DNA from 4 places in the Rossellomorea sp. KS-H15a genome. Region 4 is predicted to be linked to each of the others. Evidence: riboswitches for the same ligand, from Rfam matches in the RefSeq annotation. Region 4 holds a riboswitch; each other region holds the start of a gene.
What was found. Region 4 has a riboswitch for S-adenosylmethionine ahead of metK (methionine adenosyltransferase). Riboswitches for the same ligand answer to the same signal wherever they lie in the genome.

Region 1 (7,303 bases), 1.9 Mb from region 4:
AAGGTTGAAAAAATCAAAGAATTGATTTCTCAAAATAAAAAAGCCCGTGGTGAAATTCCAATCAAGAAATCACAAAGTATTTCAATCGTGGAATTTACGACAAGTCCATACGTCCATCATAAACTCCACATGGCCATTCTCAGAGATGTAACGGAAAAAAGGCAGATGGAGATCCAGCTGAAGCGTAATGAGGAATTGTTCAAAGGGTTGTTTGAAGAAGCGATAGATGCCATTGTCTTATGGGATCAGGACGGAAGGGTCCTTAAAGCGAACTCTTCAGCACTGAAGATATTTGAATGCACACTTTCCGAGCTCCTCTCAAAAAAAATCAGGGATTTCGTTTATCCCTTGGAAAGCCAGAAGTTTGATTTGGTCATGGAACAATTATATAGAAGCGGGGCTGTAAGGGATGAGGTGTTGTTCCTCATGCCGAACAATCAGCTCAAACATTTGGAATTCACGTCCAAGCTTCATTCCGTGGATGGTTATAATATGACCATATTCCGTAATGTCAGTGAACGATATCAAATGGAGAAGGAACTGCGTGAGAGTGAGGAAAGGTTCCGGAAGATATTCGAAGGATCATTGGACGGACTGCTTTTGACCAATCACAATTATGTCGTCGTTGATTCGAATCCTGAAGTGAGTAACATCATTAAGTTGGATAAAGATCAGCTCATTGGTAAAGATGTACGTGAGATATTGAATATTGAGCCGGGTGAGGAAGCCTATGAGGATTATCTGCATCAATTGAAGGATGAAGGTCAGGCAACGTTTTTAAAAACGCTGACATCCTCCAAGGACAGGGTTCAATACGTTGAATTATCGTCGAAATACAATTTGCTCTCTAATCTGAATTTAACCATCATCCGGGACATCACAGATCAAATCGAGATGCAGGAACAACTGAGGAAGTCTGACACATTAAGTGTGGTAGGGGAGCTTGCGGCAGGGATCGCGCATGAAATCAGAAACCCGATGACGGCGCTTAAAGGATTCATCCAACTGCTTGAGAACAGCGTCGGAAAGGATCATGAGATGTACTTTAATGTGATCACTTCTGAATTCCAGCGTATTGAGTCAATCATCACGGAGTTTCTCGTGTTGGCCAAACCTCAGGCGATCCAATACCAGGAAACGAATTTAATCAGGATCATGAAGGATACGGTGGAATTGCTGAGTGCACAGGCTGTCATGCATAATGTTCAGTATGAGGAAAGGTATCAGGAAGACCTCCCGACCATAGTAGCTGAACCCAATCAGTTAAAACAGGTATTCATCAATGTCATTAAGAATGCAATTGAAGTCATGTCGGATGGAGGGGTGATTTCCATCAGCATCGGGGAGACCGAGGACGGGTTGATTCATATCGAAATTAAAGACCAGGGAGGCGGAATCTCAAAGGATAAAATCAAGAAGCTCGGCGAACCTTTTTATACAACAAAAGAAAGAGGGACTGGACTTGGGCTTATGGTAAGCTTTAAGATTATTAAAGAACATAAAGGCAGCGTCCAGGTTGAAAGCATCGTTGGAGAAGGAACCGTTTTCCATATCTATCTGCCTAAATCATAAAGGAGTCCTGTAATATGACCATTCATACGATTGTAATCGACAGCCCCATCGGGAATCTAAAGCTTACGGCCGATTCGACTCAATTGCTTTCTGTGCAGTTCGTGGAGGAAGAAGCGTCCATCGAAACGGATCATCCCATTTTGATTAGAGCAAAGGAACAGATACTGGAGTTTTTTAAGGGTGATAGAAGAGCATTTGATCTTCCTTTGAAAATCGAAGGGACCGAGTTCCAAAAAGAAGTATGGAATATCCTCAAGGAAATACCCTATGGCGAAACCTGGTCGTATCAGGATGTAGCACAAGCCATTCAAAGACCGAAAGCAGTCCGGGCTGTGGGGCAGGCGAATAAAGCCAACCGTTTTCCCGTCATCATCCCTTGCCACCGTGTCATTGGGAAAAATAAGACACTCACCGGTTATGCAGGAAAGCAGATAGACAAAAAAGAAACGTTACTCTCATTAGAACAATAACAGGAACAGGCATTTTCCATGTGGAGAATGCCTGTTTTTGGTTTTGGCGACACGAAACGGTCATGCAGGGGAAAATTCTGAAAATAACAGTTGATGATTTGTTCTATTTAGATTATCATCTAATTAGATGATAATCTAAATAGGTAGGAGGTGGAACGGTGCAATTAAGCAAACAGATCGCGTTTCATAAAACGATGGGGGACGCGACCCGCATCAAGATCGTTTATTTATTGGCAGAAGAGAGTTTGCACGTGGGGGCCATAGCAGGAAAGCTTGGACTTACTGCGCCAACGATCTCCCATCATTTGACGAAACTGAAAGAGTGCAACCTTGTTTATTCACGGAAAGAGAAGAACACGGTTTACTACCATTTGAATAAAAAAGTATTAAGTCATCACGGGGACGTTCTGCACAGGTTTGCTCAAGAAGAGAAAGGGGACAGGACAATGTCAGAGAAGTTAGTGAAGGAAAAACAGAAGGTGAAGAACAATTTTCTGGAGAAAAATGGACGGATCAAAAGTATTCCCGCCCAACAAAAGAAAAAACTATTCATTCTTGAACACCTCGTGGAAGGTCTGAAGGTGGGGGAAAAGTATAAGGAAAAAGAGCTGAATGAGTACATTCTACAATTCCATGAAGATTTCGCCACCTTGAGGAGAGAGTTCATCATCCATCAGTTCATGTATCGGGAAAACGGCATTTATGAGGTGAATCCGAAGGAAATGTGGGCATCTACAAAACTAGCAGAATGAAAAATGAAAGAGAAGGGTGAATTCCTTCTCTTTCAATCTATTTATGCCTGATTTATAATCCGTTGAATGCTTTCTTGAAAACGTGGATACAGCACACCTTTTTCGGTGATGATGCCGGTAATCAATTCATGGGAAGTCACATCAAAAGCGGGATTATAAACATGAATGTTTTCGGGTGCGATCATAGAGCCACCCATCATCGTGATTTCGTCTGGCCCTCTTTCTTCAATCGGGATATCGTCACCTGTTCTCGAGGTGAGATCGAATGTAGAAGAAGGAGCAGCCACGTAGAATGGTATATTGTAATGATGGCATAGGATTGCAAGCATGGACGTACCGATTTTGTTCGCGGTATCCCCGTTCGCAGAAATCCGGTCGGCTCCGACAATCACAGCTTCCACACCTTTCTCCTTTATTGTATGAGCGGCCATGCTGTCAGTAATGAGGGTCACGTCGACTCCTGATTGCTGAAGCTCCCAGGCAGTGAGTCGGGCGCCCTGAAGGACAGGGCGTGTCTCACAGGCGAATACTTGGAACCCTATTCCCCTTTCCCTGCCTAGGTGAAAGGGGGCAAGTGCCGTTCCATATTTACCCGTGGCAATGGATCCCGCATTACAGATGGTCATGATCTTCCTCTTGTCATCCAATGCATCCAATGCGTGTTCACCGATCATCCTGCATATTTCCTCATCCTCCGTATGGATCTGAATGGCAGAATGAAGCAGATTGGTCTTGGCTTCATTCACGGATTGTGCATGGGCAAGAACTTGTTCCAACCGATTCAATGCCCAGAACAGATTGACTGCCGTCGGCCTTGAATCAGCGAGGTATTCTTTATCCTTCCTGAAAAGGTGATTGAATTCTGTCAGATTGTCTGTTTCATAATGAGAAGCAGCATGTGCCAATCCATAGGCGGCTGTGATCCCGATCGCCGGGGCGCCTCGCACTTTAAGCGAAACGATGGCTTCATAATAGTCTGTAATGTCCGTTAGCGTCAAATATTCCACAGTGTTCGGCAGCTTTTGTTGATTAAGAATCAGTAAATGATCTTCATGCCACTCGAGTGAAGTTGGAATGGTCGGTGTATGTGTCATGAGTATCTCCTTTAATTATTCAGAATGTGACCGTACTAAAGTCAGAAGCTCTTCAATGGAAAGAATGTGTTTCCGATTTACAATCAATTTCTTTCCGAGGTTGAGGCATGCTCGTTTTGCCTTTAATCTTTGTTCTTTATCTTCGATGCTCTCGAGGTCTTCCACATGTGCAAGACCGATTGTCCTTCTTATACACTCGCATCCTGCAAAACCGATGCTGTCCTGAAAACTCTTCTCCAATACATACTCAAGGTACCCATTCACCTTCGTATAGGCGTCACCACTTTCCTTCCAATGTCTGGAGAAAGTAGCAGAGAAGACGTTCCAAGTATTTTCGATATGGTGGAGGATGAATTCCTTTTCACCTGGATTCGCGATCACTTGGAAAATAAGATTGGCAATAAACTGACCGATATCGAAACCGATCGGCCCATAAAAAGCAAATTCCGGGTCAATGACTTTGGTGTGTTCGTCATCCACAAAGATGCTGCCTGTATGGAGATCTCCATGAAGCAGGGCTTCCCCTTCGGTAAGGAAGCTTTTTTTAAGTTTTGCGACCTCGAGTTTTACAGTGAAATCATCCCATAATTGCTGGACATCCCCGGATAATTCCTCCTCAAACTCATTCGTTTCACTGTTGAAAAAAGGATCCGTGAATACTAGGTCCTCCGTGATTTTGCATAGCTCAGGATTAGAAAATTCTTTCACATATTCTTTTTTCTTAAATGGATGAAGGGCATAATCAGAGGTGAAGTACAGTGTATTTGCAAGAAATGTACCAATGTCGTCTGATAGCTTTGGATACTTATTCCCATTGAGCAGGCCGGTACGTGCGATGGTGAGGTTGCTTAAATCCTCCATCACTGTGACGGCAAGGGATGGATCAGAATGATACACTTCCGGTACGAGATCGCCTACAAATGACCGCTGAAGGTGTAAGGCACCCGCTTCAATCCTTGCCCTTTCGATCGTAAGTGGCCAGCTTTCACCTACAACCTTTGCATAGGGGAGGGCTTGCTTGATGATGATTCCTTTACCTGAATTCCTTTCAACTACATGAAAAACGAGATTAAGGTTCCCATCCCCGATTTCTTCACAAGTTAAAAGTGAACCGTCTTCAAATATTCCTACATTCACGGCTATAGCGATGGCCGACTGTTCCGTTAGTGGTTGGTACGTATTGAGCTTAGTGATTGCCATTTTCGTTCCTCCTTTTAGTGCACCTTATGAAAAATGGGTGTTAGGGAGGCTTTTCCGCAGCATAAGAAAAGCCTCTTTCCATGTTCGAAAGAGGCTTGAAGAGTCATCTTCTTCGCCTCTTATCTCCCAGAAAGATGATCTTTCTGTTGGAATTAGCACCGTGCCTTACTGGATTGATCATCCGGCGCATACAGCGCCCCGTTTTACAACGGTATTATGGTCGGTTGCTGGGCTTCATAGGGCCAAATCCCTCAGCCAGCTCTTGATAAGAGTTGCGTATGTCCTATTTAATTAAAATTCTGAATGTTCATTTGAATTGAATGGTACCATTGAAGTATTTTCCATGTCAACGGTTTTTTAATATCTTCTAATAAAAATTTGGTCTCCGGTCTTGAAAGATCGGAATTTGTTTACGGACCTTTTCTACTTCCTGCAAATTGATTTCAGCAGTGACCAACTGTTCACTTTGGGTTCCTTTTGCAAGGATTTCCCCCCATGGATTGATGATAAGGGAGGAGCCGCCAAATTCATTGTCAGGGTCACTCCCCACACGGTTGCATGCAATCACAAAGCATTGATTTTCAATCGCACGTGCCCTTAAGAGGGTCTCCCAGTGATCCATTCTGGCAGCCGGCCATTCAGCCACCACAAAGACAATCTTCGCTCCCATCATGACATGTTTCCTGAACCATTCAGGGAAACGGATGTCGTAACATATGAGTCCTGCCATCATCGTATCATCAAGAGAGAACGCCCCGTCTTCCTCTCCGGGAAGTAGGTAATGATGTTCATTCATTAGTTTGAATAAGTGAAGCTTTGAATACCGTTTCACCAACTCGCCATATGCATCAGCCACCAATAGTGTATTTCTAACTCCATCTGTTGATTTATTGGCAACAGAGCCTCCTATGATGTGAATGGAATATTTTTTTGACAGGGAAGTCAGGAAGGAGGAAGAATCTTCGGCTCCCTCATCTGCGATCTCATCTATCCGTGTAAGATCATAACCTGTCGTCCAGAGTTCAGGAAGAACGACGACACCGCATCCCTCCTCCTTTGCTTTTTTGACCCACTGTTCCACTCTCATCTTGTTTTCTTCAGGATTCCCAAACACAATATCCATCTGGGCGAGACCCACCTTTTGAATCATTACCTTCACCTCGGTATGTACTTTTTGTCATTTATTCCTTTACATTCTTTATGTTCCGTTATATCATTTGTGACTAGAATTTGAAAGTAATTAATTTTCAAAAAAATGAGTGGGTGAATGTATGAAACACTTTGAAAAAGCAAAACGCTTGGAATCATTACCTGAACAATTTTTCGCTTCCCTTGCAGGAACTGTGAATGCTGTTGTGAATGAGGGGCATGATGTCATTAATTTGGGACAGGGAAATCCAGATCAGCCGACCCCTCCACATATTGTGGAAAAACTAACAGAAGCGGCTCAATCTCCTTCTAACCATAAATATCCTCCATTTCGTGGTTTATCGAGCTTTAAGGAGGCGATTGCAGCTTTCTATTTGCGGGAATACGGTGTGGAGATAGATCCCGAAACCGAAGTAGCGGTTCTCTTTGGAGGAAAAGCAGGTTTGGTGGAGATCCCTCAATGTTTATTGAACCCCGGGGATGGAGTATTTGTCCCGGATCCAGGTTATCCGGATTATGTATCGGGGGTCGCATTGGCAGAAGCCAGTATGATCAAGATGCCGTTGAAAGAGGAGAATGGGTTTCTTCCGGACTATCGTGTCCATTCCCGTGAAGAATGGGAAAGGGCGAAATTAATGTTCCTCAATTACCCCAATAATCCAACGGGTGCTACCGCCACAAAATCCTTTTTCGAGGACACGGTGGAACTTGCTTCAAAGCATGATATTTGTGTGGTGCACGACTTTGCTTACGGGGCGATCGGTTTCGATGGACAGAAGCCTTTGAGCTTTCTTGAGACGGATGGTGCAAAGGATGTCGGGATTGAGATATATACATTATCGAAAACCTATAATATGGCAGGCTGGAGAGTCGGTTTTGCCGTTGGGAATAAGAGTGTCATTGAAGCGATCAATCTCCTCCAGGATCACCTTTACGTAAGCCTGTTCGGCGCGATTCAAGAAGCAGCCACTACGGCTTTACTGAGTTCCCAGGATTGCGTAACGGAACTGGTTGCCACATATGAAGAACGAAGACAACTCCTGATCTCGGGTCTACAGGGAATTGG
Region 2 (7,303 bases), 730 kb from region 4:
CGATGGAAATCGACCGCAGGATATCTGACAGATTCCCGTATGTAAAGAAAAAGGGATTGTAGAAGCTGAAAAAGAGGAGGATCACCACCATCAGTACAATGGCACCGTATTTAAATAGTAAGTCGAGTATCTTGCCTTTCATGCACATCCGTCCCTCCTGAAGCATAAAACAATATGATTTCCTGCGTCGCTTCTTCTTTTGTTAGTTCTTTGACGATCCGGCCATCATACATGACGAGAATCCGGTCCGAGATCGCCAGGATTTCTTGTAACTCACAGGAAAAGTAGAGAATCGCCTTCCTTTTTTCGGCGAGGTCTTGAATAAGGGAGAAGATTTCCTTTTTCGCTCCCACGTCCACCCCTTTGGTCGGTTCATCAAATAAGAATACCGAAGCCTCATCCGTGAGCCACTTTCCGATGGACACCTTCTGCTGATTACCCCCACTTAAAAAGTTCGCCTGAACATTCTCATGGGCGGTCTTGATTCCAAGGGAGCGAATTTTTTCCTGAGCAAGCTTTCGTTCCTTCTTCTTATTGATCCATAACCCGTTGGATACTTTCTTCAAGGAAGGAAAGCTGAGATTGTGCTGAACCGATTCATGAATGAAGAGCCCCTCTTTCCGCCTCTCTTCGGGAACGAGTGCCAATCCATTTTGAACCGCGTCCTTGGGAGAGTGAATCTTGAGCTTTCTCCCTTTGAGGAAGAACTCTCCTCCTTCAAGGCGTGAGGTTCCGAATAAAGCTTTGGCAAGCTCCGTTTTTCCAGCTCCGACAAGGCCCGCCACCCCGACTATTTCTCCTTCTTTGACCGATAAGTGAATATCCTTCACTTTCCGACCATCGTCGAGCCCCTTCACCTCATACAGTGTTTCACCCGCGACAAGGGAGCCCTTCTGGAAATCTGCCTGGAATGCCCCACCCAGCATGGCCTCTATGATTTCGTGGGAGTTCGTTTGATGTGTTTCATACGTTCCGACTGTCTCCCCGTCTCTCATCACGGTGATGCGGTCGGAAACTTGAAACACTTCAGGCAGCCGGTGGGAGATGAAGATGATCCCCACTCCCTCTTCTTTCAAATCGTCTATCACCTGGAATAACCTTTCTGTTTCTGAAGAACTAAGTGGTGCCGTCGGTTCATCCAGGATCAGTACTTTTGCTTTGTGGAGAAGGCTACGGGCAATAAGGACCAACTGCTTTTCAGCCAGACTTAACGAAGCGGCGGGCTGATGCAGGGGGATCGATTCGGCCCCGATCTTAATGAGTGCCGCCTCTGCTTCTTTTTTCAGCTTTTTTTGGGTGATGAAGAGGGAACCTTTTTGCGAGAAATGATCCAGGCAGATATTTTCCGCCACCGAGAGCTCGGGAACGATGGCGGTATCCACTTCCTGGTAGACACAGTGAATGCCGTTTTCCTTGGCTTCCTTCGGAGATTCATAGACTCTTTTTTCAGAGAGAAGAGTGATATCTCCGCTGTCCCCGACATAAGCTCCTGATAAAATTTTCATCAGGGTGCTTTTCCCTGCGCCGTTCGCTCCCAGCAGGGCATGAACTTCTCCCTCCCGGACATCGAATCTAGCATTTTTCAAGGCTTTCACGCCAGAAAAGCTCTTGTTGATACCCGACATAGTCAATAGTGGAGACGTCATCGATCCCAGCTCCTTTCTAGTTTGTGAACGAAGATTCGAGCTCTTTCAGCTCATCTGTATACCCCTGCTCACTCGCTCCCCATCCTTCAATATGCTCGTTCAATTGATCCGTTGTAATCGATTCTTTCGGTAAAGCAGTTTTTTCAATGAACACGGGGTCCAATTTCACTTTTTCAGGCGTTTCTTTCCCGTTCAGCTTTTGATAAAGGAAGCGGACCTGGACCCTGCCGATATCTTTCGGATCTACCGCTGCCGATGCCACCCATGGGCTGCCGTCTTTTTGAATGATCTGAAGATCCTCGTCACTCATGTCGATTCCGTATACTTTGATTTCATCTCTTCCTGCCGCTTCAATTGCACGGACGGCCCCTTTCGCAAATTCATCCCACGCTGCCCAGACAGCATCGATGTCCCCTTTGTTTGGGTATTGTTTCAAGATCGCCTCCATCTGAGCCTGTGTATCAAGCGCTGTATTCTGACTCGCTGCTCCAAATGCCGCGACTTCTTTAATATCCGGATTCCCCTTTAAAAATTCTTCGTATGCCGCCTGACGTCTTTCCATGGGTGCAAAGCCTGCGACCCAAATTTTTACGATTTCACCTTTGCCGCCAAGCTCATCTGAAAGCTTCGTCAAGGTTTGTTCAGCCATTTGTTTGTCCCCCTGCTCGAGGACCGTCACTCCTTTTGATGCCACGTCCGCATCGAAGACGACAACCGGAATATTTTGGTCTTTCGCCTTTTCCACCCCTGATTGCAGTGCTCCTTTCGTTCCATGGTCGATCAGGATCCCATCAAACTTCTGGTTGATGGCCGCGTCCAGGTTAGAGGACATTTTGGCGAGATCGCCTTCCGAAGTGAACACTTGAACCTTCCCCCCGAACTTTTCCACCTGTTCCTTGACCCCTTCAATGTATTGAGCGGAAAATGTCCCGAGATTGATTTGCATGATAAGGGCGATTTTTTTATTGGCTAACGGATGATCGGAAGTCGCTTCCCCGCCGTCTGCTTCCGCCTCCTGTGATACCTTTGGCTGACAAGCCGCCAAACTGAAAAGTAGTGCGATTAATACGAGTAATGATGCCGCTTTTTTCATCTTTCTTTTCTCCTCCCGAGGGTGTCCCCCTCTATTTTTTCAAATAAAAAAACCCCTTTTCCCAAGAGAAAAGAGGTTTATGTATAAATAAACGTGCTCTTATCACTCAGGAAATGCTTCCTGCAGGTCTTAGCACCTTTCCGTCATAAACGGTAGGTTGCCGGGCGTCATCGGGCCAGTCCCTCTGCCAACTCTTTATAAGAGAATATGAAATTTGGTTGTGTTCGCTTTTGCTATAATCGCTATATTAACGATATGTGGAAATATTGTCAATATTCTTTTTAAAAAAATTCTGTGGCGGGTCTCCGGAAATGATCACCCAACACTACAAAAAAGCCCTCCCAAACCGGGAGGGCTCTATCAATCAAATCTTATTTCTCACCATACGCAAGGGACGCTTCCACGAAGTCTCTGAATAGAGGCTGCGGGCGTGTCGGGCGTGATGTGAATTCCGGGTGGAATTGAGATGCGACGAACCATGGGTGGTCGCTCAGCTCGATGATTTCCACAAGGCGGCCATCCGGGCTTGTGCCTGAGAAGATGAATCCGGCTTTTTCCATTTGCTCACGGTAGTGATTGTTGAATTCGAAACGGTGACGGTGACGTTCGTATACGACTTCTCCATCGTAGGCTGCATAGGCTTTTGAACCTTTTGTCAGCTTACATGGGTATAGTCCGAGACGAAGGGTCCCGCCAAGGTCTTCGATATCCTTTTGTTCCGGTAAAAGGTCGATGACCGGATATGGCGTTTCAGGATTCAGCTCAGCAGAGTGTGCTCCTTCAAGTCCAAGGACATTACGCGCATATTCGACGGATGCGAGCTGCATGCCAAGGCAGATTCCAAGGAAAGGAATCTTGTTTTCACGGGCATATTGCGTCGCAGCGATCTTTCCTTCGACACCACGGTCACCGAAGCCGCCTGGTACAAGGATTCCATCCACGTCAGCAAGCTTCTCTGCCACATTTTCGTTGTCGACAAGCTCAGAATTCAACCATCTCACTTCAATATCGCTGTCGAAATGGTAACCTGCATGACGAAGGGCTTCCACTACAGAAATATAAGCATCCTGTAATTCAACATATTTCCCTACAAGAGCGATCCTTGTTTTGCGGGAAAGGTTTTTCACCCGGTCAACCAGTTCATTCCACTCGGTCATGTCTGCTTCATGGCAGTTCAGCTTCAAGTGCTGACACGTGATTTCATCAAGTTTTTGATCCTGAAGGGCAAGTGGTACAGAGTAAAGCGTATCTGCATCCATTGCTTCGATTACGGCATGTTTATCGATATCACAGAATAACGCGATTTTGTCTTTCATATCCTGGGTCATCGGCATTTCTGTACGTACAACGATGACATTTGGCTGGATACCGAGACTGCGAAGCTCTTTTACACTGTGCTGGGTCGGTTTCGTCTTCATTTCACCCGCCGCTTTGATATAAGGAATCAGCGTACAGTGAATGTACATCACGTTGTCACGACCGACATCACTCTTGATTTGGCGGATCGCTTCAAGGAATGGAAGGGATTCGATATCCCCGACCGTTCCACCGATTTCCGTGATCACGACATCAGAATTCGTTTCGCGGCCGGCACGGTACACGCGCTCTTTGATTTCATTTGTGATATGCGGGATGACTTGTACAGTCCCGCCAAGATAATCCCCGCGGCGCTCTTTTTTCAGAACAGTAGAATAGATTTTACCCGTTGTCACAGAGCTGTATTTCGTCAGGTTGATGTCAACGAAACGCTCGTAGTGACCAAGGTCAAGATCCGTCTCAGCACCATCATCGGTTACGAATACTTCACCGTGCTGATAAGGACTCATCGTTCCCGGATCCACGTTGATGTATGGATCGAACTTCTGGATGGTGACGCTCACTCCACGGTTTTTCAATAGTCTTCCAAGGGACGCTGCTGTGATCCCTTTCCCTAGTGACGACACTACGCCGCCTGTTACGAAAATATACTTAGTCATGTATATGTCCCCCTTATAAAGTAAGTTTGGTTCAAAAAAAGTAGAGGGTGTCTCTTATGTAGTCATGTCATGAATTTATCTTGTTCAAAGAAGGACAAGTCCATTCTCCCAAAATAAAACCAAGTGCATAAACCAGCTAAAAGACAGCCTCTTATTATCAAGATACGTAAAGATGTAAGGGGTCTTAAAAGAATCGATCCTTCACACTTAAAACCTTGTCATGTCAAAGCATTCTTCTGTATAAAAACAAAAAACGCCCCGCTTACAATCTTGTAAGGGGAGCGTGATATACGTGATCTGTCCCTTTTTAGGGAGCCCAAATAAAATACTACCTTCCTAAGAGGTAGAAGTCAAGCATAGAATAAGGGATAGAATTTTCACTCATTTCACGCAAATCAAAAGGCCCCCGGAAGGCCCAAAAGCCTGGCGGGAGCCATACTGATTCGGGAGAGATTATTTCTCTTCCTCTTCTTCCAATTCGTCTTCTTCGTCTTCATCTTCATCGTCGACATCGTCGAATTCATCGATTTCGAGCTCTTCCTCGTCCTCATCAAGATCCAGATCCTCGTCTGCATCATCAACATCGACATCGTCGTCGTCATCCGTCAAATCATCATCGTCGTCTGCATCGTCCAGATCATCATAATCGAGATCTTCATCATCAAGATCATCGAAATCATCCAGATCCAGATCTTCGTCTTTCTTCTTCGCTTTTTTCTTTTTGCTGGATTTCATCGTTGGAACGGTCTCTTCCTCGATTTGATCAACCGGGTACCATTCTCTTAATCCCCAACGGTTATCACCCATGGCAATGTATCGTCCGTCAATATTCAAGTCCGTGTAGAATTGAAGTAAACGGCTCTTAACCTCTTTATCAGAGATTTCAAGCAAACCTTTGATTTCGCTTACGATCTCTTCAAATGCCATCGCTTGCTTTTTCTCTACTAAAATTTCATGTGCCAATTCAATGAATGACGTTTGACGCAATTCTTCTTTGGATAATTGCTTAAGACTCACTTTACGCACTTCCTTTCTCTATTTCACACTCTACTAAGTAGAGTAAAAAAGGGCAAAAATTCTCCATTATCAATTTTAACCATATTCAACATTATAAACAATATAAATCACTTTATGCCAGACATATCTCGATTTTCCCGCATTTTTTTCGCATCTGATTTCAGGATGGTCTGCCATTTCCTAACTTCTCTTCTTTTTGACCGTTTTTGATCACCCTGAACGCTTCATAAAATAGATAAAAAGAGAGCAGGAAAAATGGGATGGCACCCAGTTGAAATTGGTATAAAAGGATGGCGGCGTATATGGTGATGATGAATAGTATGCAGCGTAAAATGGTCTTCACATTCTCACATCCAAACGTATGTATCGTACTTCCCCTGTCTACTTATCTGATAATTCTTATTATATAGGATATCTTACCCTATAAGTATTAAGTTCATGTTAAAAGTTGGTTGATTTCGTATAAAGGATAGACGGTTTGGCGGGATTTTAAACTTGTTGGGCTTTCTTTTTCATTTTTTATGAGAGAGACGTGGTTGATTTCCGCTTCAGGCACTCGCTTTCCTCGGGGCGTGAGTTGAGCCTCCTCGGCTTCGCCTGCGGGGTCTCAACTTTCCCGCTGTTCCCGAAGGAGTCGAGTGCCTTCCGCTTCAATCAACTTAGTATCAAGTCTTTTTATAAGCAACCGTAAACAACCTATCTACTTGAAACGCTACCAAAAAAGCTTCATACCACCATCATTCATACTATGCATACTGATCATCAAATATAAGCCATTTGTAAAAAAGAGACTACTGCCCCCCTACAGTAGTCTCTTTTTCCTTTTCGTTGTTACATGTTGCGTCGGTATTGGCCGCCTACTTCGTAGAGGGCGCGTGTGATTTGGCCGAGGCTGGCAACTTTTACGGTTTCCATGAGTTGTTCGAAGATGTTTCCTCCGCCCACGGCTGCCTGTTTCAGGCGGGTGAGGGCTTCTTCGGTTTTGTCTTTGTGCTGTGATTGGAAATCCCGCAGATTATGGATTTGTGTCTCTTTCTCTTCTTTTGTGGCACGTGCCAGTTCCATACTGTCCATGTCTTCTTCAGAAGGCGGATTCGGATTCAGGTACGTGTTCACTCCCACGATCGGCAGCTCACCTGAATGCTTCTTCATTTCGTAGAACATGGATTCCTCCTGGATCTTGCCCCGTTGATACTGGGTTTCCATCGATCCCAGTACGCCGCCGCGGTCATTTAAGCGGTCGAATTCTGTGAGGACCATTTCTTCCACGAGATCCGTCAGCTCTTCTACGACGAACGATCCTTGAAGCGGATTTTCATTTTTCGATAATCCGTGTTCTTTCGTGATGATCATCTGGATCGCCATGGCACGGCGCACGGATTCCTCCGTCGGTGTCGTGATCGCTTCATCATAAGCGTTCGTATGCAGGGAATTACAGTTGTCCTGCAGGGCCATCAACGCCTGGAGCGTCGTACGGATATCATTGAAGTCGATTTCCTGGGCATGAAGGGAACGACCTGATGTCTGAATGTGATACTTCAGTTTCTGACTGCGTTCATTCGCACCGTATT
Region 3 (7,303 bases), 160 kb from region 4:
TGCAAGCTCAGGCATTTTCTCAGTGAAGATTCCAAGTCCCATTTTATAATCATGAAGGGCTGCTTCGGTTGTGTTTCTAGGTTCCATCTGCATTTCATCCAACTCCATTTCGAAAATAGATTCATCGAAAATAGTATGAGCCAATTTGGAAATGAATATGTTAAAAAGTTACCGAAGGACCCTTGATGAAAGAAAGCCGATGCATAAGCACCGGCTTTTCTATTGTTATTCCGTTACGGGTACAACTGCTCCATCCCATTCTTCATTGATGAAGTCCTGGATTTCTTTTGAGCGCAGGGCTTTGACCAATTCTTTCACTTCTTCTTTGTTTTCGTCACCTTTATTTACAGCAATTACGTTCACATATGGGGAGTTGCTGTCTTCGATGGCGATGGAGTCCTCCAGGGGTTTCAAGCCTGCATCTATGGCATAGTTGGAGTTAATCACAACTGCGTCCCCTTCTTCATTTTCATACATTTGCGGAAGGAGTGCCGCTTCGTATTCATAATCGAATTTCAGTTTTTTTGGATTTTCTTTGATGTCTTCCAGCTGAGCCTGTGTATTTTCCACTCCGTCCTTTAACGTGATCAGACCTTTTTTCTCTAATAATGTAAGGATGCGGCCATGATCGGATACGGAATTACTCATCAAGATCGTGGCACCTTCAGGAAGGTCCTCAAGAGATTTATACTTTTTGGAATACACACCGATTGGCTCGATATGAATTCCGCCTGCATTGACGAAATTATATTCGTTCTCTTTCATCTGCAGATCCATGTATGGAACGGTTTGGAAATAGTTCGCATCCAAATCACCATTATCCAGGTCTTTATTCGGAAGGATATAGTCTTGATATGTTTCAATTTGCAGGTCGATTCCCTTATCTTCCAAAATCGGTTTCACTTTTTCAAGGATTTCCGCGTGGGGAACGTTTGACGCGCCTACCACTAATTCCTTCTCGTCACTGCTTCCGGATCCGGAATCACTCCCGCATGCTGCCAATCCAAAGATACTTGTTGCTGCTACTATTCCTGCTAACCATTTTTTCATCTGTTTTCTCTCCTCTTATCGTTTGTCTAATTTATTTGTGAAGTAGTCTCCAATGATTTGAATGGCGAATACAACGAGTAAAATCATGATGGTTGCGGCAAGGGTTACATCCTCCCTGCTCCGTTGAAAACCATCCAGGTAAGCGAGGTTTCCTAATCCCCCGGCCCCGATGACACCAGCCATTGCCGTATAACCCACCAGGGCGATGGCTGTTACCGTGATACCTGAAACCAAAGCCGGAAGAGATTCGGGAATAAGCACTTTCCATATGATCGTGCTAGTCTTCGCCCCCATCGCTTTCGCTGCTTCAATGACGCCTTTGTTCACTTCTCTTAATGCAATTTCCACCATGCGTGCGTAAAACGGTGCTGCTCCGATGATCAGGGCCGGAAGAGCCGCGTTCGCCCCGCGGATGGTATCCAATAAAAATTTGGTGAATGGAATCAGTAATACAATCAGGATAATGAACGGAATCGAGCGGAATACATTGACCACTGCACTGGTCACCGTATAAGTAAGCTTGTTTTCCCATAAATTTTCCTTGGATGTAAGAAATAAAAGGATCCCAAGAATCAGTCCTATTACGAAGGTAATCAGGACTGACATCCCCGTCATATAAAGGGTTTCAACAGTCGCTTCCCACATCTTCTCCCAGTCTACATTCGGAAATATATTTTCTATCATCTCCCGATCACCTCCACTTTGACCATCTGTTCCTCAGCGAAGGCAACGGCTGCAGAAATCGTCTCTTCGTTTCCATCAAGATGGACGAACAGCGTACCATAAGCCCCATTTTGCGTCTGGGAAATCTGTCCTTGAAGGATATTGACATCCAGGTCAAAACGTCGGATCAAGCTGGTAATGAGCGGTTGCTCAGTCGATTCACCAACGAAGGTGAATTTCAGTACTTTCCCTTCAGGATATTGTGCTAACAGGTGATCGATCGTTTCCCCTGTTTCTTCCACTTGTGATACTTCTTTCACAAATCGCTTCGTCACCTGCTCTTTAGGGTTTCTGAACACCTCAAGAACATCCCCGAGCTCTACCACCTTCCCTTGTTCCATGACTGCCACACGATGGCAGATTTTTTTGATCACGTGCATTTCATGGGTGATCAGGACGATGGTCAGACCTAAACGTTTATTAATATCCACCAATAAATCAAGGATGGAATCTGTTGTTTGCGGATCTAAAGCAGAGGTGGCTTCGTCACAGAGAAGGACGTCGGGATTATTTGCAAGGGATCTCGCAATCCCGACCCTCTGTTTCTGTCCACCGCTCAACTGGGATGGATAGGCGTCTCCTCTTCCATCTAATCCCACCAGCTCCAATAATTCATTGGCCCTTCGCACTCTCTCCTTCTTAGAAACACCGGCTATTTCTAATGGAAACTGGATATTTTCAAGTACCGTACGCGACCAAAGGAGATTGAAATGCTGAAAGATCATCCCTATTGACTGCCTCGCCTGCCGAAGATCTTTCCCTTTCACTTTGGAAACGATCTGTCCATTTACGTTCACGGTTCCATTTGTGGGAACTTCAAGTCCATTGAGCATCCGGATCAACGTACTTTTCCCTGCCCCACTATAGCCAATCACTCCAAAAATTTCCCCTTGGCCAATGTCGATGTTGACGCCATCAACGGCTGAAATCGGGCCAGATTTTGATTGATAGATTTTTTTCACATCTGATATGGTAATCATGCTGTCTCCACCTTCTTTCTGAGTAAAACGACCTTTTTAATAAGAATTACAGTTGCACATACCGGGCAATCCCCACAGCCTTTTCGTATACAATAAAAAATGCCTTCCTGCGATAAGCAGAAAGGCATAATCATATATAGGACTATCCTTTCTCTCATCTTTCAAAGCAAATGCTTTGAGTGAATTGGCACCATTTCAATTTTCATTGACGGTTGCCGGGCTTCATAGGGCACGTCCCTCCACCTCTCTAAATAAGAGTAAAGTATCGATTTATTAATTTTTTTGAATTGTTAAAGACTCTGAAAATTTGCTACAAGAGAGATTCTATCATCGAAAATAGAAATGTGTCAATTCTTTTTTCTTATGTTTTTTAAACTTGAACCGGTTCCTTCATCCTGGACCTTGTCAGCCAGAGGATGGATTCTACAAATAACAGCTGGCGGTATCCTCCCCTGACTTCCAGGATGCCGTTTTCAATCAGTTGAGACAATCGCTCTTCTCCTGTTAGTAGGGATAGCATGTCCTTCTCTTTTCCCTTAATATCAAAATGCGATTGCCTGCTACCATCACGCAATACAGCACAACCTCTGTTTGAAACGGAGATCGCATAACGCTCCTTTTCACATTGAAATTGAAGAACAAATGGGCTGTCCGGAAACAAGAGTCGTAAGTGATACCTTGAATGACACTGATCTACTAATTCCTCTAAATAGATTCGCATGAATACCCTCCCAGTGAAACTTCTATATAGTATCAATTCCACTTTTAGGTATTTTTTCCTTTTAGACATTCTCGACATGTTTTGAATGAGTTTATCTTATTTGTCGAACAGTAAGAAATTGGGTGATGACCAGTCAAAAAATGATGGGATTCGAAACATTTCCCAAGAAATATGTCCTCGTTTGTAGAAAGAAAATGACTACTTTCGTAAACTTTTTCTGTTTTTTATCAGCATCGTGCTGGTTGATTTCCGCTCCAGATGCTCGCTTTCCTCGGGGCGTGAGTTGAGCCTCCTCGTGCTTCGCCCTGCGGGGTCTCAACTTTCCCGCTATTCCCGAAGGAGTCGAGCATCTTCCGCTCCAATCAACACTAATAATGTACTTCTCAAATTAGTTCGTTTTAATAATCATTTATTCATATGTGTTGAGAGGGCAATTTCCTCCTATTTCTAAAGCTGGTGAAGAATAGAAGTGAAGACAAAATAAAAAGACCTTTCATAAAGGTCTCTTATCCCCACTAGATGTTTTGGATTTTGTTGATGGTTTCGTATAGGAATGGGACGGATTGAAAGGCATAGATTCTTTCCATTTCCTGTCCATCTTTAAATAAAAGAAGGCAGGGGACGCTTTCAATGGATTGTTCTTCGGCAAATTGGGGCAGATAGTTCAGGTTCGCCTTCACAAAATGAAATGACTGGGGGAGTTTCTCGACCACTTCCAACATTTTACCCGCGACCTGACACGTACCACACATCGGTGTATATAGATAAACGGCTTCCAACGCATGGGATCTGATCGATTCGTTTAATTCTTCTGTCTGGCTTACCTCCAACAAAACTAAATCATCCTTTTTCCAAGATATTCTTTATGCACATCGATATTGGCACCAATGAGAACGGAGGCAAGATGATATTCCGGGGCCGCGGCCACTTCCTTATACATCCGGTCTATATAAAGGTGTTCCGCCTCGGGGAATTCACGCTTGAATTGTTTACGTAACTTCTCCCCTGCATCATCCGCATCGACGAGGATGTATACATCCCTTTCAAACAGCTCATCGATGAGTTCGTCCATTTTGGTGATGCTTATCGTTCCATTTGTGCAAATAATTTCAATCGGTTCTTTGATTATGTCTCTTACTTTCCGCTTGTCTGTTGTACCTTCGACAATGATTACCTTTTCGTCAAGTTCCATCATGATCATCACCTTATCTTTCAGAAATAAGATTAGGATAGTATATTCAGATAACAAGAGATGATGTCCACTTTCTACTCATATTTTCTCATGTTTACAAAAAATAGTGCAAGTGGTTTGTTTCATTGCTTATAGAAATGGTGCCAGATCCATACACGAATCTGGCACCGCGGGTCACCTTTAACACCATCCACCTTCGTCGCAATCCGTGTACCTTGCATCATGGCCTTCGGTGGAAGTATAGTTCTGATAAATTTTATTTTCTTTTGCTTCGAAGTTCGGTTCCATTGTCAGTCCATCAAGGGGCAAGGACGTTTTACCGATTGGCTGACCGTCGAGGAATAATTCGACTTCACCATTTTTCAGCCTGCCTGTCACCCTGCTTGTGACATCTAATTTCTTTGGTTCAAGTACCATGCGTATTCATCCTTTCTTTTTGCGAATACCCATATGATGCCCAAAAAGAAAAACAAAACACCTTGAGAAATCCTCAAGGTGTCCAGGTGGAAATTATCCTTCATTGATCATTTTATCATACTCTTCAGCTGTCATCAGCTTGTCTACTTCTCCAGTGTCTGTTGGTTCCACAACGACCATCCATGCTTTTTCATAAGGTGATTCGTTCACGAACTCAGGGCTGTCGGACAGCTCTTCATTCACTTCTACAACCTTACCGGAAACAGGTGCGTATAGCTCAGAAACGGTCTTTACCGATTCAACACTGCCGAAAGGCTCGTCCGCTTTGATTTCATCTCCAACTTCAGGTAACTCGACGAATACGATATCGCCCAGCTCAGATTGTGCAAATGATGTGATTCCTACGCGTACATTTTCCCCTTCAACTTTGACCCACTCGTGTTCTTCTGAATAACGAAGTTCTTTCGGTGTACTCATTCTCTATCCCTCCAAATGCTAGTTATACAACCTAATATTGACACACTTTTCATCGAAAAAGCAAGAAAACTAAGTGTGAATAATGAAACTTTTTCATCGTCCACGATCTGGAAATCACGAAGCCGATTTTACTTCCAGGTTTCTTCGAATGTTTCCTCTTTGAATCCTACTGTCACCTTGCTTCCATCCGTTGTGATCGGACGTTTGATCAGCATCCCGTCAGAGGAAAGGATTTCTAATAATTCATCGTCTGAAGCTGAATTCACTTTATCTTTAAGACCCAGTTCACGATACTTTTTGCCGCTTGTATTGAAGAACTTCTTCAGAGGAAGCCCACTCTTTTCGTACAGGCTTTTAAGCTCCATTTTTGACGGGGGATTTTCTACAATATGTATTTCATCTATGGAGAGACCCTGGTCCTCCAGCCACTTTTTTGCTTTCTTGCATGTACCGCATTTTGGGTAAGAATAAAAAGTCAATGACATCATTGCACCACCTTTCCTGGTAGGTACCGGATAGGGTGTATTGCCCATCCGGTCACCGTGAATCTATTTCTTACATTCGACAATATTCGTTAGTATCCTTCTTTTCCGGAACATTACTCACATTGATTTTCAACGGTTTGTACCAATTCTTTAAGAAGGACGGTTGCGTTGTCCAGCTCAAGAGAATAGAAACGCTGTGTTCCTTTTTGCTCCAGTGACACCAGTTGCTGATCTCTGAGGATTTTTAGATGATGGGACACAGCAGGTCGGGATAATGTCAGATTTTCTGTTATTTGATTGACCGTCAGAGGTTCTTGTTCAGCAAGAAGTAAAATGATGTCCTGACGATAAGGATCACTCAACGCTTGGAATAATGGAATACAAGCACGGAATGTATCGATTGCTTTTTGACCCATAGCCTTCTCCCTTCTGCTCATTCACGTATCATTATACCCGTTCTTGTACCTTGCGAACAATATTCGTGACCATTTTACGCGGCATGAATCGAATCGCCTGAGTCAGTAACCGGTTTTTCATGCCTGGTACGATCACTACTTTGTCCTTTGTCATCATTTGTTTATAGCCTTCTTCCACAACCTCTTCGACACTCATCACACCCGACTGGAAGAGCTTAGAGGACTGAAGTTCGGCCGCGTCACTGAATCCTGTTTCGGTCGCACCCGGGCAAAGAGCCGTCACTTTGACCCCATGACTGGACCATTCATTGGCCAAAGCTTCCGAGAAGGACAGGACATACGCTTTTGTTGCATAGTAAACGGCCATCAATGGTCCAGGCTGAAATGCCGCTGTTGACGCAACGTTTAATATACGGCCATTCTTCCGGCTCACCATTTCCTTCCCAATATACTTACTCAGCTCTGTCAGGGCCGTGATATTCACTTGGATCATATCCAGTTCTTTGGAAAGTTCCGTGTCCTCAAACTCCCCGAATAATCCGAATCCGGCATTATTGATGAGGATATCAACCTGAAGCCCGTGAGCTTTGATGCCCTCATATAATTCTTTTGCTGCTCCGGCTTTGGAAAGATCAGTGGGGAACACGTAGGTGTTCACACCGTATTTGTTCTTGAGTTCTTCTGCAACAGTCAGGAGTTTCCCCTCGCTTCTTGCTGCCAGAATCACGTCATGGCCCGAGCTTGCAAACTTATGACAAAAATTCAGTCCGATCCCGCTTGAAGCCCCTGTAATAAAAACCGTTTTATTCATCTATTATGACCACCTTATATTATATGTTTAA
Region 4 (7,303 bases):
GATTCCGATGGCGATAATCGCCAACACCGTCGGCATGATCATCACGTTAATTCTTGGGACCATCCAACTGAAATTTGTGGCGGATCTTGGCTGGAGTCAGGCGATGGCAGCGGGGGTTTATCCGTTTATCGTCGTGGGACTCATTAAAGCATTCCTGGCAAGCTGGATTGGAATCACAGTGAGAAAACGCTTGGTACAGGCGAAATTGATCCAGAACCGGAACGTGGCAGCATAATAAAAAAGTGGACTCCTATTTTTAGGAATCCACTTTTTTTAGTTGAATTTATACATTGACCAATAACCAATGTCTTTAAAGCCGATACGCTTATAAATTTTTCCTGCTTCAGGATTGTCATAAAAGAGGCATAGTTCTTTTCCTTCGTTCAACACGTCACGGCAAAGCTTTGTCATGCACTCTGTTGCGTAGCCCTTTTTCTTGTATTGGGGATGTGTGCATACGGCGACGATCATGGCGGACATGCTGTTTTCAGCTGTTGTGGAAGCGGAAGAAACGAACTTTCCGTCCTCTTCTACATAGTAACTGCGGGCTACGCCCTTTTCCATCCCATGCTTTCTTTTCTCTACGGTAAAGTCTCCTCCGCTGAATTCCGGGATAGCGTTCAACAGTTCCACGAGTTGCGGCAGATTGGTGAAAGAAGCTGCTTTCACATGAGGAAGCTCCCGGTCTTCCATAGAGGATGCACTGTCACATTTGGCGTAATACATATGTCTTTTCGAATTGATTTCCCTGGATAAGAAGGGTTCAACTTCAGTGACAATCCGTTTCAATCCTGAAACGATGCTGTAGTCTTCTGTTCCGTTGATAATGGCGGCAAAGCCTTCTGCGTCAAAATCCCCCATGGAATAAGGGATGAAATTTTCCCTGTATTTGAGGAGGATCCCCCGGAGATTTCCTTCCTCATCAAAATCTCCCCAAATCTTCTGGAAATCCTGTTCAAACCCAAAGGCTTCGATGTCCCCGATGATGAACAAGTTCTCAGCAGGCTGCTGCTGAATGAGTCGCTGACAAATAACATGATCTTTCTCTGTAAGCTGTCTGATCATCTCAATTCCCCCTGTAAAATTTAATCATAATCATACCAAAATTAGTAATATTTAGTAAAGTGTTATTTTACTTTGGAATCGAAAAAAAGAATAGGGAAATGGTAGTGGTTTTAAATTTCATCTTTTAGGGAAACTTATGAGCAATACTCGTTTTTCTATAACAGTTCTAAGGAGGAGCACACATGCTTTGGACCATCATCGGAATCTTATTAGTTCTTTGGTTACTAGGATTGATCTTTAAAATCGGTGGAGCCGTCATCCATGTTCTACTGATCATCGCCGTTGTCGTATTCTTATTCAACAGAATCACCGGCCGGAAAAAAGGGCTATAACGATAACAAAGGTCCGTCCCTCAGATTTGAGGGACGGACCTTTGTATGTTAGTTAAGTGATTTATTTAACGGACGGGCCGCCTTTTTGTTCGATGTCAGAAGGGACGTTCGAGAATTTCTTGAAGTTCTCGTTGAATTTGTGAGCAAGTTCTTTTGCTTTGACTTCATAAGCCGCTTCATTGGACCATGTCTTCTTAGGTTGAAGTACTTCGTCTGGAACACCAGGAACGTGAACCGGGATGTTCAGACCGAAAATCTCGTCTGTTGCCGTTTCCACATTCGTAAGTTCACCCTCAAGTGCCGCCTGTATCATGGCGCGGGTGTAGGAAAGCTTCATGCGATTCCCAACTCCGTATTCTCCGCCGGTCCAACCCGTATTCACGAGGAATACCTGTGCATTGTGCTCATCGATCTTCTTACCGAGCATTTCTGCGTAACGAGTGGCAGGAAGCGGAAGGAATGGAGATCCAAAGCAAGTTGAGAAAGTTGCCTGTGGTGAAGTGATTCCACGCTCCGTACCTGCAAGCTTCGATGTATATCCACTTAAGAAATGATACATTGCCTGTTCTTTTGTCAGCTTGCTGATCGGAGGTAATACGCCGAAAGCATCAGCTGTTAAGAAAACTATCGTATTTGGGTGTCCTGCGATACTTGGTTCCACGATGTTTTCCATCGCTTGAAGGGGGTAGGCAGCACGCGTGTTTTCTGTTAAAGTGTTATCATCATAATCCGCGATGCGGGACATATCATCAAGAACGACATTTTCAAGGACCGAACCGAAACGGATCGCATCAAAGATCTGAGGTTCTTTTTCACGTGTCAGCCCGATGCACTTAGCATAGCATCCGCCTTCGATATTGAATACGCCGTTCGGGGACCAGCCGTGCTCATCATCACCGATCAAGCGGCGGTTTGGATCAGCGGATAAAGTCGTTTTCCCTGTACCGGACAATCCGAAGAACAATGCTACATCGCCTTCACGACCTACGTTCGAAGAGCAGTGCATGGAAAGGATGTCGGATTCAGGAAGTACATAGTTCATGACCGAGAAGATGGATTTTTTCATTTCACCGGCATATTCGGTACCGCCGATCAACACGATCCTTTTTTCAAATGAAACGATGATGAACGTTTCAGAGTGAGTGCCATCCACTTCTGGATCAGCCTTGAAGTTCGGTGCTGAAATGACGGTGAATTCAGATTGATGATCTTTTAACTCCTCTGTTTCCGGGCGGATGAATAATTGGTGGGCAAACAGATTATGCCAGGCAAACTCATTGATCACCTGGATCGGTAGTCTATGTTTCGGGTCGGCACCTGCGAATCCTTTAAATGAAAATACTTCTTCTTTTTCTTTTAAGTATTCGATGACTTTCGTATATAATTTATCGAACGATTCCGATGAGATCGGCTGATTGACAGAACCCCATTCGATTTTATCTTTCGTCGTTGGTTCTTCAACAATAAATTTATCTTTAGGAGAGCGTCCTGTGTATTTACCAGTTTCTGCTCTGATTGCACCTGATGAAGTTAAAACGCCTTCATTTCGTTGAAGGACCTTTTCGACTAGTTGAGAAACAGATAATTGTTCCTGGATGTTTTGACCATTAAGTAATTCCGTTAATTCATTAGACATGCTCACTGAATTCATTCGAACCCTTCCTTTATATAAATTTATTTAAATGGTATCGTTTACTTTACAAAAATAGTATAACACAATCAAGCTATTAGTCTATACTATTTATTTAATTTTATAATGTGTCTTCATTTTGTCACATTTCTTGACCGAATAAAGCATGTTTCTTCTTATTTATATGAAATGCACCTCGCAATGTTTAGCCTCATTACCCCATTAGGTTATGTAGATGATAAAAAACAGGCTGAAACCACGAAATGAATGGTTAAACCTGTCATTCAAAAAAAGTTGACACCACTTGTCCTAACCGTTATCATTGTTCCTTGAACGGATACTCTTATCCTGAGCTGGTGGAGGGAGCAGACCCTATGAAACCCAGCAACCTGCTAAATAGTGAATGGATCCATTTCTTTAATGAATCCGATTAAGCGAAGGTGCTAAACTGAGGCAAGGTCTCTAAAACCTTGAACGATAAGAGAGAAAAGGCGCGGCTATGATCTGAAACCTTTCCTCTGAAACTTTTTTCCCCGAGGAAGGGTTTTTTCTGTTTATAGTGGACCACATGCACATAAATCATGATTTATTTATAAAAGAATCATGTTTACTTCATACTACTTAGGGAAATGAGTACCGTATCTGTTTACTGTTTTGTCAGAAGAATCGTTCTGACAAATATGCTTAAGGAGGAACCTTGATGTCAACTAAACGTCGTCTGTTTACATCTGAGTCCGTAACCGAAGGACATCCAGATAAAATTTGTGACCAAATTTCTGATTCAATTCTTGATGCAATTCTGACCAATGATCCGAATGCACGTGTAGCGTGTGAAACGTCTGTCACAACGGGTCTTGTGCTTGTTGCCGGTGAAATCACTACGAATACGTATGTTGATATTCCGAAAATCGTTCGTGAAACGATCCGTGAAATTGGCTATACACGTGCGAAATACGGCTTTGATGCTGAAACATGTGCAGTTCTGACTTCCATTGATGAGCAGTCTGCCGATATCGCTCAAGGTGTCGATCAGGCCCTTGAAGCCCGTGAAGGTCAAATGACGGATGAAGAAATCGATGCAATCGGTGCAGGTGACCAAGGATTGATGTTTGGATTCGCTTGTAATGAAACGAAAGAGCTTATGCCTCTTCCGATTTCCCTTGCCCACAAAATCTCCCGTCGTTTAACAGAAGTACGTAAAGAAGAGATCCTTCCTTACCTTCGTCCGGATGGAAAAACACAAGTAACCGTTGAATACGATGAAAACGATAAGCCGGTCCGTATCGACACGATCGTTATCTCTACTCAGCATCACCCTGAAGTGACGCTTGAGCAAATCCAACGCAACCTGAAAGAATATGTCATCGACCCGGTTGTACCGAAAGAACTGATCGATGAAGAAACGAAATATTTCATCAACCCGACTGGCCGCTTCGTAATCGGTGGACCACAAGGTGATGCAGGTCTGACAGGACGTAAAATCATCGTTGACACTTATGGTGGATACGCACGTCACGGTGGCGGTGCCTTCTCTGGTAAGGATGCAACGAAAGTGGACCGTTCAGCGGCTTATGCAGCGCGCTATGTAGCGAAGAACATCGTGGCAGCGGGACTTGCTGAGAAATGTGAAGTTCAATTAGCGTATGCAATCGGTGTGGCGAAGCCCGTATCCATCTCCGTTGATACATTTGGAACAGGGAAAGTGTCAGAAGATGTATTAATTGACGTTGTGAGCAATAACTTTGACCTTCGTCCTGCAGGAATCATCAAGATGCTTGACCTTCGTCGTCCGATCTACAAGCAGACAGCTGCTTACGGACACTTCGGCCGTAACGATCTTGATCTTCCTTGGGAACGCACGAACAAAGCAGATGCGTTGAAAGCAGAAGCATTAGCTGAATAAGGAAAGATAGAAGAGACCAACACTTTTTGGGGTGTTGGTCTTTTTGTTGATGATCAAAAGAAAATCTTCCATGAGTATTCTCAAGGAGGATGGGGTATCCCAAGTATAGGAAGTTAAAACGGTTTGATGTTCTTATAATATTGTCCTTTTTCTGCGTATTCTCTTGAAATGCGCTTCATTTCACTGATATCGTGCTCATTGAGCTCCCTCACGACTTTTGCCGGCCGTCCGAAGGCAAGGGTATTTGGCGGGATGACTTTCCCTTGTGGGACAAGGCTTCCGGCTCCGATGAACGCCTCTTCGCCGATTTCGGCATTATCAAGGATGATGGAGCCCATGCCGATCAATGCCTTTTTCCTGATTTTACAGCTATGTAGGATCACCCCATGGCCGACGGTCACTTCATCTTCAAGGATAAGAGGGTTATTTGGACTCTGATGGAGAATGGAGTTATCCTGTATATTTACTTTATCCCCGATTTTTGTGGGAGCGACATCCCCCCTGATGACGGTATTGAACCAGATACTTGATTCTTCACCGATCTCCACGTCCCCTGAGATGGTGACATAATCGGCGATGAATGCCGAACGGGCGATGATGGGTTTCTTATCATAATACGGATAGAGCATTTTTTACTACCCCTTTCAATAATATTTATTATAATAATGGTAGCAGAATTCATTCATGGAGAGAACTACAAAGGAGGAATTGCCATGTGGAAATGGGAATCAGATCAAGAGGCAAAGGCAGTCATCGTCATCATTCATGGAGCGATGGAACATCACGGAAGATATGGTTGGCTCATTGAAATGTGGCGTGCATCAGGCTTTCACGTCGTCATGGGTGACTTACCCGGTCAGGGAATGACGTCAAGAAGCCAAAGGGGACATATCGATTCCTTTGATGAATACATTGTGGAAGTGAAGGACTGGGTCCAGGCAGCCTATCAATTTGAACTGCCCGTCTTTGTGATCGGCCATAGTATGGGCGGGCTAATCGCCATACGACTCCTGCAGGAATCCCATGTGAACGTAGCAGGTGTCATTTTATCCTCGCCGTGTTTAGGATTGGTTACGACCCCGGCTAAACCGGTCGAGCTATTATCCCTCGGTTTAAATAAAATCGCTCCGATGGTGAAGTTCCCCTCAGGATTAACCATCGATATGGCGACCCGAAACGCAGATGTCCGGGAAATCGACAGCAATGATACGCTTTATATCACGAAAGTATCTGTCCGCTGGTACAGGGAGCTTGTACAGGCGATGAAGCAAGCATTTGCCAACCTGGAAAAAATGCCAGACGTCCCATTGCTTGTGATGCAGGCAGGGGATGATAAAATCGTCGAAAAAAAGACAGTGAAAAAATGGTTTAATGAGCTGTCATTATCTGAAATGCATTACAAAGAATGGCCAAAGTGCTATCATGAAATTTATAATGAACCTGAAAGAGAAGAGATCTATGAGTATTCTAAGATCTTCATTGAAAGCAGATTGAAAGCGCTGGGATACATTTTGTAAAAGAGGTGATGAAATGTCGATACCAAGTGATCCCTTTTCATTAATGACAAGAGTGTACCGCACCGTTTTTCCCATCGTGCACGAAGAATTGGACGGCTGGAAAAAGCGGGCGGAAAAAATACCGAATCAGGAACTGAGGAATCAGGCACTTGCGAGCATCCAGCATAAAACATTCCATTGCGAGGGAGGATCGATCCTTTCCCTTCTGGCATTGGAGCATAAAGCAGATACGATCCGGTTCATCGTCGCGTATCAGACGATCAGCGATTACCTGGATAATCTGTGCGATCGCAGTGTGTCCCTTGATCCCGATGACTTTGCCCTCCTGCATCAGTCCATGAAGGATTCCTTGACGGTGGGGGCAGAAGCTGTCAATTATTATGCTTTAAGAAGGGACCAGGATGATGGAGGATACCTGAGGGATCTGGTCCTGACATGTCAATCCGTTTTGCGCAACTTACGCCATTACGAAAGCATCAAGGATGATCTCCTTGAACTGTGTGAGTATTATTGTGATCTGCAGATACATAAACACGTGAAGAAAGAAGAGAGGGTGGCCAGGCTTCAAGGATGGTTTGAAACCCACCGCCCGAACCTGCCTGAAATGGACTGGTATGAGTTTTCCGCTTGTTCAGGTTCGACCCTTGGCATCTTCTGCTTGGTCTCTTATGCCAATCGAAGTGATTTCAAGCCTTCGTATACGGAGAAAATCAAGCGGGGCTATTTCCCGTATATACAGGGATTACATATTCTTCTCGATTACTTCATCGATCAGGATGAGGACCGGGAAGGGGGAGATTTAAACTTCTGCTTCTATTATGAAAATGATGAGCATTTAAAAGAGCGACTCATCCAT

Region 1: it holds a riboswitch for S-adenosylmethionine, as region 4 does, so the genes downstream of both, mtnK (S-methyl-5-thioribose kinase) here and metK (methionine adenosyltransferase) in region 4, are expected to answer to the same signal.
Region 2: it holds a riboswitch for S-adenosylmethionine, as region 4 does, so the genes downstream of both, M1J35_RS01880 (sugar ABC transporter substrate-binding protein) here and metK (methionine adenosyltransferase) in region 4, are expected to answer to the same signal.
Region 3: it holds a riboswitch for S-adenosylmethionine, as region 4 does, so the genes downstream of both, M1J35_RS21780 (methionine ABC transporter ATP-binding protein) here and metK (methionine adenosyltransferase) in region 4, are expected to answer to the same signal.

Annotation. Positions count from the first base shown of each region.
Region 1 is NZ_CP096886.1:2,152,994-2,160,296, forward strand. Features, by position in the region: gene M1J35_RS11040 (PAS domain S-box protein) at 1-1,572, shown strand, start outside; gene M1J35_RS11045 (methylated-DNA--[protein]-cysteine S-methyltransferase) at 1,587-2,042, shown strand; gene M1J35_RS11050 (DUF2087 domain-containing protein) at 2,201-2,794, shown strand; gene mtnA (S-methyl-5-thioribose-1-phosphate isomerase) at 2,836-3,888, opposite strand; gene mtnK (S-methyl-5-thioribose kinase) at 3,904-5,088, opposite strand; SAM riboswitch class I at 5,205-5,360, opposite strand; gene M1J35_RS11065 (carbon-nitrogen family hydrolase) at 5,456-6,238, opposite strand; gene M1J35_RS11070 (pyridoxal phosphate-dependent aminotransferase) at 6,360-7,303, shown strand, end outside.
Region 2 is NZ_CP096886.1:398,908-406,210, forward strand. Features, by position in the region: gene M1J35_RS01870 (ABC transporter permease) at 1-142, opposite strand, end outside; gene M1J35_RS01875 (sugar ABC transporter ATP-binding protein) at 111-1,646, opposite strand; gene M1J35_RS01880 (sugar ABC transporter substrate-binding protein) at 1,663-2,739, opposite strand; SAM riboswitch class I at 2,836-2,943, opposite strand; gene M1J35_RS01885 (CTP synthase) at 3,111-4,715, opposite strand; gene rpoE (DNA-directed RNA polymerase subunit delta) at 5,169-5,732, opposite strand; gene M1J35_RS01895 (hypothetical protein) at 5,893-6,075, opposite strand; gene icmF (fused isobutyryl-CoA mutase/GTPase IcmF) at 6,564-7,303, opposite strand, start outside.
Region 3 is NZ_CP096886.1:4,230,521-4,237,823, forward strand. Features, by position in the region: gene M1J35_RS21765 (carboxymuconolactone decarboxylase family protein) at 1-93, opposite strand, end outside; gene M1J35_RS21770 (MetQ/NlpA family ABC transporter substrate-binding protein) at 226-1,050, opposite strand; gene M1J35_RS21775 (methionine ABC transporter permease) at 1,066-1,734, opposite strand; gene M1J35_RS21780 (methionine ABC transporter ATP-binding protein) at 1,731-2,753, opposite strand; SAM riboswitch class I at 2,905-3,011, opposite strand; gene M1J35_RS21785 (SCP2 sterol-binding domain-containing protein) at 3,124-3,474, opposite strand; gene M1J35_RS21790 (thioredoxin family protein) at 3,990-4,307, opposite strand; gene M1J35_RS21795 (toprim domain-containing protein) at 4,310-4,669, opposite strand; gene M1J35_RS21800 (YusG family protein) at 4,847-5,083, opposite strand; gene gcvH (glycine cleavage system protein GcvH) at 5,177-5,560, opposite strand; gene M1J35_RS21810 (arsenate reductase family protein) at 5,689-6,045, opposite strand; gene M1J35_RS21815 (ArsR/SmtB family transcription factor) at 6,159-6,461, opposite strand; gene M1J35_RS21820 (SDR family NAD(P)-dependent oxidoreductase) at 6,493-7,272, opposite strand.
Region 4 is NZ_CP096886.1:4,074,949-4,082,251, reverse strand. Features, by position in the region: gene M1J35_RS20920 (biotin transporter BioY) at 1-235, shown strand, start outside; gene M1J35_RS20915 (GNAT family N-acetyltransferase) at 274-1,065, opposite strand; gene M1J35_RS20910 (lmo0937 family membrane protein) at 1,248-1,397, shown strand; gene pckA (phosphoenolpyruvate carboxykinase (ATP)) at 1,459-3,048, opposite strand; SAM riboswitch class I at 3,368-3,511, shown strand; gene metK (methionine adenosyltransferase) at 3,728-4,930, shown strand; gene M1J35_RS20895 (gamma carbonic anhydrase) at 5,044-5,559, opposite strand; gene M1J35_RS20890 (alpha/beta hydrolase) at 5,644-6,447, shown strand; gene M1J35_RS20885 (tetraprenyl-beta-curcumene synthase family protein) at 6,461-7,303, shown strand, end outside.